One region of the Sporolactobacillus sp. BBK16-2 genome, then DNA from elsewhere that is predicted to be linked to it. Evidence: predicted binding sites of a transcription regulator. Region 1 holds the regulator's gene; each other region holds the start of a gene.
The links. Region 1 encodes NrdR, which represses ribonucleotide reductase genes. Its sites were predicted from a motif close to AACACNATATATNGTGTT; they were not measured.
Positions count from the first base shown of each region.

Region 2: nrdD (anaerobic ribonucleoside-triphosphate reductase) is a predicted target of NrdR. The motif match lies at 1,310-1,327, and genes of this name have one in related genera.
Region 3: nrdI (class Ib ribonucleoside-diphosphate reductase assembly flavoprotein NrdI) is a predicted target of NrdR. The motif match lies at 1,438-1,455, and genes of this name have one in related genera.
Region 4: nrdD (anaerobic ribonucleoside-triphosphate reductase) is a predicted target of NrdR. The motif match lies at 1,361-1,378, and genes of this name have one in related genera.

Region 1 is NZ_CM187611.1:2,350,521-2,353,738, forward strand. Features, by position in the region: gene dnaI (primosomal protein DnaI) at 1-194, opposite strand, end outside; gene AC6F33_RS11750 (replication initiation and membrane attachment family protein) at 222-1,604, opposite strand; gene nrdR (transcriptional regulator NrdR) at 1,676-2,155, opposite strand; gene coaE (dephospho-CoA kinase) at 2,238-2,843, opposite strand; gene mutM (DNA-formamidopyrimidine glycosylase) at 2,840-3,218, opposite strand, start outside.
Region 2 is NZ_CM187611.1:3,144,511-3,147,728, reverse strand. Features, by position in the region: gene AC6F33_RS15630 (Cof-type HAD-IIB family hydrolase) at 1-678, shown strand, start outside; gene nrdD (anaerobic ribonucleoside-triphosphate reductase) at 1,361-3,218, shown strand, end outside.
Region 3 is NZ_CM187611.1:1,166,100-1,169,317, forward strand. Features, by position in the region: gene AC6F33_RS05850 (RNA degradosome polyphosphate kinase) at 1-1,253, shown strand, start outside; gene nrdI (class Ib ribonucleoside-diphosphate reductase assembly flavoprotein NrdI) at 1,535-1,918, shown strand; gene nrdE (class 1b ribonucleoside-diphosphate reductase subunit alpha) at 1,881-3,218, shown strand, end outside.
Region 4 is NZ_CM187611.1:3,452,175-3,455,392, forward strand. Features, by position in the region: gene AC6F33_RS16995 (L-cysteine desulfidase family protein) at 1-920, opposite strand, end outside; gene nrdD (anaerobic ribonucleoside-triphosphate reductase) at 1,481-3,218, shown strand, end outside.

The DNA.
Region 1 (3,218 bases):
TGCTTCTGTTCCGAGACAAATTGATAAAGTCGCGACAAGCTTCTTGTCCACGCAGCCGAACTGATCTCCGGATTTTTTTCAGCGAATTGACGGATAGCCGGATTATTCTTAAGCGCACCCGAAAGCTGATCCCATTTTTCTTGCATCGCCTGCTGAGCGGCTAAATCTTTGAAAAAAGAATGAATCGGTTCCATCCAAACGCTCCTCCCTTATCTACATGTTCATATATTATTTAAGTAATCCTCAAGCCATTTTGCTCTCTGTTTTACAGCTTCGTCGTCATCCTTGGATTGTTGTTCCGGTTGTTTCGGATTCTTCATCCATTCTGGAACGACCTCATGATGCTCATTCTGAGATGATTTTCTTGTCCGTCGTGTACTTTGCGCTTGCCCTGATGCCTTGCCTTTCTTCTGTTGCTCTCGTTTCCTTTGCTCTTCGCGTGCGTAAGCCATTGCCTCGGGCACCGTCCGCACATTTGCCCTTGCCCATTGCGCAGCAACCTTCTCCACAAATGATTTATTAAGATTATGATCGTTCACCTGAGAAATGTAGTCAATTAATACATTGATTACTCCGGGATTCAGTTTTGTATCGAACATCAGGTTTTCAATTAAACGTAAATCGGGTGCTGCCGGCTTGCTTCCCTGTCCAAGCGCTTCAAGCAATTGATAGGGCGAGTTCCGTTCATACCATGCAATCAGCTGTTCCTCTGCGTTCTGCGGCTCTCTGTCCACAATCTTCCGCTCTTCATGTGGCTGTGTTCGCTCATAAAGAGCAGGCATCTCGTCCGAGCCATGCTCAAGCAAATAAAAGTCGCGTACTTCTTTTCGCAATGCGGAGATGTCAACCGTGCCTGTATGCAGTGCTGCGGACTGCACCGCACGGCTCATATCATAGGGCTCAGTCTGATAGACGAACGCCAGCTTATCAATGGCGAGCCGCACCTCATCAGTCAGCGCATCTTCGCTAAGGATCGCATCAGAGAGATACGTCAGCATTTTCTTAAAATCAAAGTGATTGCTGAAACGGACCTTAGGGGTTTCCGACCGCATGACCCAAGATCCGTTTGAGGCCGTATTTAGCCTTTCATCTGTTGTTTCTGCAGACGGCAATGACTGAAACACTTCGTCAAAATGAGCGGATACATCTTCATAGTCATCCGTGCTGATCGATTTACTTTCAAAAAGGCTGCTCAATCGTTTATACTCTCTCGGACCAACCTGACGATATAAAAATAAATTTAAAAAACCGTCTTTAAAAAATAAATCCGGTGTCAGAGGCGGCTCAAGATAATAGGCAAATCGGCCGGGGGTTGCTCCCTTTTTCTTCAAGGTTTGCAGCAGCCCGACGGCCTCTAATTTTTTTCTTGCTTTAAGTATTCGATCCAATGGCAGGTTCATCGATCCCATGAGATGATGATGCGTCAAAAATTCCTCCGTATCATCAATTTCCTGCCAAAATGTAAAGTACATACTCGCCGCATCGATGCCGATCAGAGGCTGGTAAAGGCATGTAATAATCCTCTGGTCAAAAGGATGAAGCAGTCCATTCGTCAGTACATGATAATGATCTCCGGGCAGCACTTCTTTCCATGACTGCATCATGTTCATTCCCCCATTCTGCGTCTGTTGCGCAGAAATCAAGGATCCGTTCTTCGTCGGCCTTCCTCAATCTCTTACTTCTTGCTTTTCTTTTCTTTCTCTAATTGATCTTTCAATTCCTGGATCTTCTTGGCGAATACATTAATATCCGTAAACTGTCTATACACTGAAGCAAACCGGACATAAGCAACCTCGTCCACTTTTGCTAATTCATTCATCACAAGTTCGCCGATCTCATGGCTGTTCACTTCCGAACGTCCATCATCGCGAAGCTTCTTTTCCACATGATTTGCGAGCTGTTCGAGCCGTTCAAGGGGAACCGGGCGTTTTTCGCAGGCTTTTATAAGTCCGCGCAGCATTTTTTCATGACTGAAGGCTTCTCTCGTTTCTCCCTTTTTTACGACCACTAAAGGAGTTTCCTCCACCTTTTCAAAGGTCGTAAAACGGTGATGACATAGCTCACATTCTCTACGTCTGCGTATCGCCCGTCCATTGTCAACGGGACGGGAGTCAAGCACTTTCGTCGCCATTTGTTTACAGCTTGGACAGCGCATTTTTCTTTTCACTCCATTCGCTGTTTTCGATAAATCTATTGTATCCTACATGGCAACTTATGAAAAGGCAGGCAAGTTATGCTCATGTCTCATCCAAAATAGACCAGCGGCGCAGCAAACGGCGAAGCTGAGCTTCAGACTCCTGAATCGAACCATTATTGTCAATCACTGCATCTGCTCTTTTCACTTTATCAAGCAGCGGGATTTGCGAAGCGATACGTGCACGCGCCTGATGCTCAGTCAATTTATTTCTGGACATGAGCCGATGCAACTGATTTTCTTCAGTCACAGCTACAACCAAAGTCTGATCAACCCAAGATTCCAAGCCGTTTTCATACAGGAGCGGAATATCCAAAAAAACAACACGGGCACCTTGTTTCTCAAGTTGATCCAGTGTTTCGTTCATCCGACAACGAATGATGGGATGTAGAAGTTCATCTAATTGATGACGTTTAATGCTGTCCTGAAAGACAAGAGCACCCAATTTTCTCCGATCCAGTTCACCTGTCGGCAAAATCATCGTTTCTCCAAAATGTTCAGCGATTTTTGCAAGCGCTGGTTCTCCCGGAACAACGATCTCACGCGAGATTTTATCGGCATCAATAACCGGGTAGCCGTGTTGTATCAGCCAGTGTGAAATGGTGCTTTTCCCGCTTGCGATCCCGCCTGTCACTCCGATTTTCTTCATTTTTTCGAACCTCTTGGTTGGCAAACCGGGCAAAAATGTGTCCCGCGTCCGCCAACTTTTATTTTTTCAATTGGCGTGCCGCAACGTATGCAAGGCTCACCCGTTCTTCCGTACACATTTAATTGCTGTTGAAAAAGTCCCATATGACCTTGACTGTTCACAAACGTGCGGATTGTGCTGCCGCCCTGCTTAACGGCTTCACTCAATGTCTCAACAATTGCCTTTATAATTCGACTCAATTGATCGCCAGTTAGTGTGCAAGCGACAGTCGTCGGGTGAACACCAGCCTTAAATAAGGATTCATCAACATAAATATTCCCAAGTCCGACAAGAACGGTCTGATCAAGTAGCACTTGTTTTATCGTTCTCTTTGTA
Region 2 (3,218 bases), 790 kb from region 1:
GCAGCCGGAATGGTTGCTGCAAATGGAATGACTGTATTCGCGGGAACGGCAAAAATTTTTCAAAGCGTCCTGCCAAAAGCACTTGTCGAGCACATGCTTCATTACTCGGAACAGCATAAGATGTACTATCAGCTGCATCCGGTCAGCGGAAGAAGAACGATTCTAAGCCGAGATAGGCACTATATAATCAATGAAATTAATGATAAAAGGCCGGAGTCGGTATCGGTTAACGAGTGGCTGTCGCGAAGGCAAGCGGTGCTTGAGGACATGGTTTGGAAGGAGACGCTGACTGACGACGAATTGGCACAGATCGTCAAGATGTATTTTTTCAGCGAAGATGTAGCGAAAATGGATGCGTGGAAGAATGATTTGCGCCAACTGCAGGAAAAATTCGCGTTTGACTATTTTTCTTCGTCACATAACAATGTTGAATTAGTAGGAAAGAATATTTCAAAAGCGAGCGGAATTCGAATCTTACTGGATCATTATCATCTGTCTCCCGACAATGCGCTTGCGGTTGGTGATGGAGAAAATGATTTGCCAATGTTTCAACTAGCAGGCCACTCTGCCGCTATGAAGAATGCCCCGGAGCATGTAAAGGAACAGGCAGAATGGGTGACTGACGCCTCATATGCTGAAAATGGGCTCTATAAATTTCTGTATCATACGTTTCATTAGGAAGGTTAGGAATGACGATCACCGTGTCGTCATTTTTTTGTTCCAAATTTTAAGATTTTGTCTCGCGGGTATGACTATATGGTCATAAGAGGTTGATTGCCAACCCGCACATATCGGTTGAGCGATCAGGTTAAGCACCCAATTTGATAAATAGACGGAAAAATTCCGCTTCATTAGAAAATGAATGAAAAAATTGCTTAAATAGACGGATAAATGCCCCTTATCAAATTAAAAGACGTGAAAATGGAGGGTTTTGCTTTGCATAACCGGAAAAATTACCCTTATGTACCCGCAAAACATCCTCCATGATGCATATAACTGGAAAATCTCCGCTTATTTTATAAGAGGCAATGCGAAGACAACCGCATCCTGAGACCGTAATGACTGAGTGCTTTTGCCCGGTTTTTCTAGTTGAGTACATGTTTGGATTTATTCATCATTTTTGCAGTTGCTTTCTAGCGGTCTTCCGATATAATAAATAGGTTGTTTATTTTTTCTCCGAGATCTATAAATATGCGTGTATTATCCCTCGTTCGCAAAATTGTCACAGATCTATTTTTCCGCTCTGGTATCCTAAAAAATGCAATCCATACGCTAGACTCCTACATATTGTGTTGTGTATCCTATTGATCCTACTACATATTGTATTATAATGTTGTTTATCGGAACTATGGGGGCGGACATGATGATTAAAGAACCGGTATATAAAGAAAAATCATTAGATGACAAGATTCGTGACTTAATCAATATGGATGAATATGTCGCCAATGAAAACGCGAATAAAGATGAAAAAGTATTTAATACGCAGCGCGATTTGCTCGCGGGCGTGGCGGCCAGAGATTTTGCACTCCGCCATATTTTGCCAAAGGAATTTGCCGATGCGCATAATCAGGGAATTATCCACTTCCATGATTTGGATTACTCGCCGTTTTTCTCTATGTATAACTGCATGCTGATTGATTTTAAAGGCATGCTTGAGAAAGGGTTCTCGATCGGCAATGCTGACGTGGAACAGCCGAGATCGATCAAGACGGCGACCGCGCTGGTTGCTCAGATTGTCGCCAATGTATCCTCGAATATTTATGGCGGCACATCGTTTAATCGTGCGGATGAAGTATTGGAACCTTATGCGAGAACGAGCTTCAGCAAATACTTGGAAACCGCAAAGACTTGGATTTCGGATCCTGCAGAACAAGAACATTACGCTTACGCGATGACTGAGAAAGAAATTTACGACTCGATGCAGTCGCTTGAATATGAAATTAACACCCTTTTTTCAAGCAATGGTCAGACACCTTTCTTTACTCTAAACTTCGGTCTTGGCCGTTCATGGTTTGCCCGCGAGATTCAGAAAGCGATTTTGAAGGTGAGAATTATCGGGCTTGGCCGCGATCATAAAACAGCGGTGTTTCCAAAACTCGTGTTCACGATTAAACGCGGGTTAAATTTAAACGAAGACGATCCAAACTATGATATTAAAAAAATGGCTTTGGAATGCGCCACGAAACGGATGTATCCGGATATTTTGAACTATGACCGAATTGTTGAAGTGACCGGGGACTTCAAGGCGCCGATGGGCTGCCGTTCATTCCTGCCTTCTTATCAGGAGAACGGACAATACATTACAGACGGTCGTAACAATATGGGTGTTGTCACGCTGAATATTCCAAGGATCGCAATCGAGTCAAATGGCGACAAAACTGCTTTTTGGAGTTTATTTGAAGAACGGCTGGATCTGGTATGCCGCGCATTGCTCTTCCGAATTCATACACTGGATAAAGTGGAAGCGAAAAACGCACCGATTCTCTATCAGTACGGTGCAACCGGAAAACGTCTGCACGCCGATGAACCGGTACAGGACATTTTCAAGAATGGTCGGGCGACTGTGTCCATGGGCTACATCGGACTTTACGAAGCGGCGACGGTGTTCTATGGTCCGAATTGGGAACATAATCCGGAAGCAAAAACCTTTACACTCGATATTGTGAAACGGTTTAAGTCGCTGTCGGACGAATGGCGCAAGAAGACAGGCTATGCGTTCAGTGTCTATGCGACACCTTCAGAAAGCTTGACCGACCGCTTCTGCAGACTGGACAAGCAGCATTTCGGGAGCATCAAGGACATAACAGATAAAGATTACTATACGAATAGTTTTCACTACGACGTGCGCAAGAAAATCAACCCATTTGAAAAAATTGATTTTGAAAAGGATTATGAACCCTACACGGGAGGCGGCTTTATTCATTACTGCGAGTTCCCATCCTTGGTAAACAACCCCGAAGGACTGGAAACAGTATGGGATTACGCCTATGACCGAATCGGGTATTTCGGTACAAACACGCCAATTGATAAATGCTATGAATGCGGCTATGAAGGCGAGTTCGAATCAACGGCAGCCGGGTTCAAATGCCCAAGCTGCGGCAATCATAATCCGGAAACAACGTCCTGCATCCGCCGGCTGTGCGGTTACTTGGGTTCCGTGATTCAGCGCAAGCCGATCAAAGGACGTCTGAAGGAAATCAACAGCCGCGAGAAGCAGC
Region 3 (3,218 bases), 1.2 Mb from region 1:
TTACCTTTTTATCAAAGCTTGCCGGACAAATCAAAGAGCCGGGCGACATGGTTTATCCGCCGCATCGTCCGTTTGTCCACTATGAATTGCTGGAGCATTCCATTTTTCATGCCATGCGTGCAGGAGATATTTTTCTCCACCATCCGTACGAATCGTTTGATCCGGTGATTGAGCTGATTCGGCAAGCCTCAAGAGATCGTCACGTGCTTGCCATTAAAATGACTCTGTACCGTGTTTCAGGAAATTCTCCAATCATTCGTTATTTGGAAAAGGCAGCTGAGAATGGCAAGCAGGTGACCGTACTCGTTGAACTGAAGGCGAGATTTGACGAAGAAAATAATATTAACTGGGCACAGAAGCTGGAGAAAACCGGCTGTCATGTTATCTATGGACTGGTCGGATTGAAAACGCATTGCAAGATGGCGCTCGTTGTGCGCAGAGAAGAAGACGGTATTAAACGTTACATGCACTTTGGAACAGGCAACTATAACGATATCACTGCTCATTTTTATACCGACATGGGCCTTTTGACTTGCAACGAGCAGATGGGTATTGATGCATCCAATGTATTCAACATGCTTTCCGGTTACTCAGAACCTCCTTATTTTCATAAATTGGTGATTGCACCTCTATGGCTGCGTAACAGTCTGCTCGATTTAATTGATACGGAAATCAAGAATGCGCAAAGCGGCAAACCTGCGTTTATTCGTGCAAAGATGAATGCATTGTCGGATGAAGGCATTATCAAAGCCTTATATCGAGCATCGGCAGCAGGCGTGGACATTCAGTTGCTTGTTCGAGGTATCTGCTGCCTTCGAACAGGTATACCAGGTGTGAGCGACCGGATAGAAGTTCATTCGATCGTTGGTCGTTATCTTGAACACAGTCGAATCTATCTATTCGGCAACGGAGGCGAGACTCTGGCCTTTCTTGCAAGCGCAGATTTGATGCCGAGAAACTTAAATCGACGTGTCGAGCTAATGTTTCCTATCGAGGATGAGCAAATTAAAACAACAATTATTGACCTGTTTGATTTAATGATGAGAGACAATGTGAAGACGCGTGTGCTTGGCAGTGACCATCGTTATGAGAAGCCGGATCGACGAGGGAAAATTCCGTTCAATGTTCAGGAGCATCTGGCAAAACTTGCAGAGCAGCGAACCATTCGTCGTGATCATTCGCTTCGAGAAAAACGAACCTTTACACCAATTAAAGGGCACACGAACGAATCAATTGATCCGGAAGATGAGTAAATAGAATAAAATAAAAAAATATCCTAAAATGTTCGAGAGGCATTTTCCCTTGTCACTGGTGCTTTTTTGCCAAACAAGATTAATGTACTCTCTTTTTCTGTGCTTTTTACGTGTTGAATCACTGAGAGACATGCCGTATGATTAAAGATATCGTTTTAAAGTAATAGATCGTTGCACTTGAAAAATAACTATATATTGTGGTATGTTATTTAACATAAACTATATGTAGTGGTTTTTGTGGCTGAAACCTTCACTGCATTGATAGAAGGAGGAGCGTTCGCTTGCGCATCTTATATGCAACAATGACAGGAAACGTCAAAAGGTTTCTCGCTAAAACAGGACTCGCTCATCAACCGATCAGCAGTGCTGATCCTATTGATGAACCTTATGTTTTGGTGACAAATACTATTGGATTTGGTGACGCTCCGGATCAAGTGAAAGACTATTTAAAAAGAAACGGAAGATATCTCATTGCTGTGGCAGCAAGCGGGAATCGAAACTGGGGTCATAATTTTGCACATGCGGCAGATGTAATTGCAGAGTTGTTCCACGTACCAGTTTTATATAAATTCGAGCTTGGTGGTACTGAGAAAGATGTCAATGAATTTCGAGAGAGGGTGAAGGCACTTGCCGAACGAAGCGATAAAGTCAAAGTCTTACACTGAATTGAACAATGAGGTGCTGACACGCGGAGATGACGGTTTTTACCGTTTAGATAAAGACAAAGAGGCTATTGAGGTCTATATGGAGGAAGTGCACGCGAAGACGATTCATTTTAATGGTATACTTGATCGGCTTCACCATTTGGTTGACGAGCACTATTATTATGACGTATTTGCTGAATACAGTGATGAGCAAATCGAACAGATTCATTCGATGGCTGTCGCCTATAAGTTCCAGTTCAAATCCTACATGGCAGTGAGTAAATTTTATCGTGACTATGCGATGAAAACCAATGACAAATCTCACTATCTTGAAAATTATGATGAACGAGTTGCCATTGTTTCTCTGTTCTTAGCGCGCGGAAATTATGATTTAGCCGTTCGCTTGATGCGTGCGATGATGGAGCAGCGCTATCAGCCGGCAACGCCAACTTTTCTTAATGCAGGAAAAGCACGCCGCGGCGAAATGGTTTCCTGCTTTTTGATCGAAGCGGATGACTCGCTCAATTCTATTAATTACATAGAGAGTACCTCTCAACAGCTGTCGAAAATCGGCGGCGGTGTTGCACTTAATCTCTCAAAGATACGTGCACGCGGTGAAGCGATTAAAGGGGTTGAGGGTGTCGCCAAAGGTGTAGTTCCGGTCGCACGCAAGCTACAACTCGGATTCTCCTATGCGGATCAGTTGGGACAGCGGCCTGGCGCGGGTGCAGCATATCTGAATATCTTTCATTGGGATGCTCCGGAATTCCTTGATACAAAGAAAGAAAATGCTGATGAAGATATTCGTCTCTCGACATTGTCGATTGGTCTGATTGTTCCGGGTAAATTCTTTGAACTTGCCGAGGCAGGCAAACCTTTTTATATGTTTGCACCTTACACCGTTTTCAAAGAATATGGAAAGCATCTTGATGATATGAATATGGATGAAATGTACGATAAGCTTGTTGCTAATCCTGCTGTTAAAAAGAAGAGCGCGGATACACGCGAATTTCTGAATTTGATTGCTCAAATGCAGATGCAATCCGGATATCCTTATATTTTCTATAAAGACAATGCAAACAAGAATCATCCGCTCCATCGTCTAGGGGATATCAAGATGTCGAACCTCTGCACTGAAATTTTTCAACTGCAGGAGACATCAACAATTAACGATTATAATGTTCCTGACGACATTCGCCGCGATGTTTCATGCATCCTCGGCTCACTTAATATTGTGAATGTAATGGAGACCGGAAAAATCCGTGATTCGGTACACGCAGGTATTGAAGCACTGACTCAGGTCAGTGAGATGACCGAAATT
Region 4 (3,218 bases), 1.1 Mb from region 1:
ATGCCCGTTTTTTGGTAAATGGTAATCAGGTTGGACAGAACCAGCGCACGATAGAGTTGATCACGTGACACGCGCAATTCTTTTGCATATTCAATCACAGGAAGAGAAGCAGTCATCCCCTGGTTCCCGCTTCCTGAGACAATCACAACCGGTTTTTCACAACCGCCCATTCGCGCATCGGATCCTGCCGCAGCGGCAGCTCGTGCGCGCGTCTTGACATCATTGCCGTAGGCGCGCAGCAGAACTTTTCCTATATTGGCTCCCCAATCATTGGTTAGCCCTTCGTCAGAAACAGCAGAATTATACTCGACCTGTCTTCCAATAACTTCTGAAATATCTTCAAGGCGCACACTGTTTGCAAAGTCGAGAATATCCCGAACCGTGAGGCGGCTCCGATCCGTCAGCCCGCCGCCTTTATCTGAACTGCTGCCCGACTCATACAGAACTTTTTCATTTCGAGTTACACGGACAATATTGGTGTGATACTGTTCAATGACAACCGTTGCCTCATCTTCCCCCTTTTTAACAGTCACCGAGATATAGAAAACGATCTCGTTGTCAGCAGGAACAACCGTGATTGAATGCGCATCGATGTATCCCTGTATGGATGCCTTAGCTTTTTCATCAATATCTGCCAGTACTTCCAGCTTTCTCGAAGCATCTCCCGCAACAATACCGGCAGCAGCCGCAGCCTTAATGCCTTTCAAACCATTTGTGTTGGGAACAACGACACTTTTTACATTCTTAATGATATTTCCGCTCGCCGCAACAACGCAGCTTTCCGGTGCCGCGTTCAGCACTTCCCGAGCTTTCGCCGCCGCGTAAGCAACCGCAATCGGCTCAGTGCACCCTGTAGCGGGAACCAATTCTTCTTTTAAAATGTTCACGTAATTTCGGTACGTTTGGTCTTCTGGATTCATCCGAAACCCTCCTGAGTAAAAACGTTGATTCACAAACCGTGCGGTCATTCCTCTTTATTCATCCATAGTCAATCTATCATTTATACGATTAGGATGCTTTTGACTCTGTCTCTCTGTATTAGATCAATTATGTACATTTTTACCCCGTATCAACTATTTTTCAATAGGTAAATATGTCAAACGGTTGACAAAAGGATGTGAGGACACTTTCTAAAGAAACAGCGCCCTCTTTGACTCGATTAAAAAATGAATTAAATAATTAAATCATAAATCGAGACCCCGATGACATTTGCCATTAGACCAGTGGTTATACCGAAACACATATTGACTATAAATTTTTTGTTTTTCTATTATTATCATAAAGGATAGATACAAGTTACAGAATTTGTGTTCCGACACATCTTTCACAGGCTTGTCACAAGTTGGATTTTTCCCACCACAATACAATATATAGTGCTCTCAATGAGTTTTTCAGAGTTTTATTTCCTATATATTGATTGAAAGATGTTCAATAATCTCCTATTATAGATTGAGTAATTGTTTAAAAGGGGGTATTCATAGTGCTAGATACAAAACAGAAAACACTAGCCAATCAACTGACGATCAACGTTCTGAAACGTGATGGTCGTGTTATAGATTTCAACACCGAGAAGATCACAACCGCCCTGCTAAAAGCAGCAAAACATGTCCTCGGCGAATTAGATCCGCTAACCTATCAATTAATTAATGAAATTACTAATGATGTTATCGCTGAAATTGAATCGCGGTTCCATAATGATGTTAAGATTTACGAGATTCAAAATATCGTTGAGCAGACACTTTTGACCCATCACCAGTATGACATCGCTCAAGAATACATTAATTATCGGACCCAACGCGATTTCTCGCGTAACCAAGCAACCGATATCAACTTCACGATTCGCAAATTACTTCATAAAGATAAAACCATTGTGAACGAAAATGCGAACAAGGACAGCCATGTATTTAATACGCAAAGAGATTTGACCGCAGGAACCGTTGCCAAGGCAATCGGACTGAAAATGCTTCCGCCACAGGTAGCCAATGCTCAACTAAAAGGCGAAATTCATTGGCATGACTTAGACTACCAGCCATACAGCCCGATGACCAACTGCTGTCTGATCGACTTTAATGAAATGCTCAATCATGGCTTTAAAATTGGCAACGCTGATGTCGAGCCGCCGCACTCCATACAAACCGCCACAGCTCAAATGGCGCAAATTATAGCCAACGTTGCTTCCAGTCAATACGGCGGATGTTCAGCCGACCGCGTGGACGAGCTTCTCGCTCCATTTGCGAAAAAGAACTATGACAAGCATTTAGTCGATGCCAAAGAATGGGTCGATGGCGACGAACGTCAGCAAGCATTTGCTCGCAAAAAAACTAAAAAAGACATCTATGACGCAATGCAGGCATTAGAGTATGAAATTAATACTTTGTACTCCTCTCAGGGGCAGACTCCATTTACGACTTTAGGCTTCGGCCTTGGAACGAATTGGATCGAACGAGCCATTCAAAAAGCAATTCTGCATATCCGTATTGATGGATTAGGGAAGGAGCACCGCACCGCAATTTTTCCTAAGCTTGTATTCAGTTTGAAGCGCGGGCTCAACCTTAATCCAAGTGATCCGAATTATGATATTAAGCAACTGGCTGTAGAATGCGCAACCAAGCGGATGTATCCTGACGTGCTGATGTATGACAAGCTCATTGAACTGACGGGGAGCTTTAAAGCGCCGATGGGCTGCCGATCTTTCCTGCAAGGCTGGCATGATGAGAACGGCCAAGAGGTGAACTCCGGGCGAATGAATCTCGGTGTCGTTACCGTTAATCTGCCTCGCATTGCCATGGAATCAAAGGGAGACAAGGAAAGCTTCTGGAAAATTCTCGAAGAACGGCTTCAAATCTGCAAAGAAGCACTGGTCTTTAAAGTGGAACGCGCAAAGCAGGCAACACCGGAAAACGCACCAATTCTTTACCAATACGGAGCTTTCGGTAAACGATTAAAACGAACGGACTCTGTCGATGAACTCTTTAAGAATTCTCGTGCGACCGTGTCACTTGGCTACATCGGCCTTTATGAAGTCGGTACTGTTTTTTACGGCAGTGCATGGGAAACCAATCAAGAAGCGAAGGATTTCGCAATCAGCGTCGTGAAAAAGCTTTGGGAACATTGCCGGGATTGGGAAAATGAATACGGCTATCATTTCAGCGTATACAGCACGCCAAGTGAAAGTCTGACGGACAAATTCTGCCGCAAAGACACCGAGAAATTCGGTA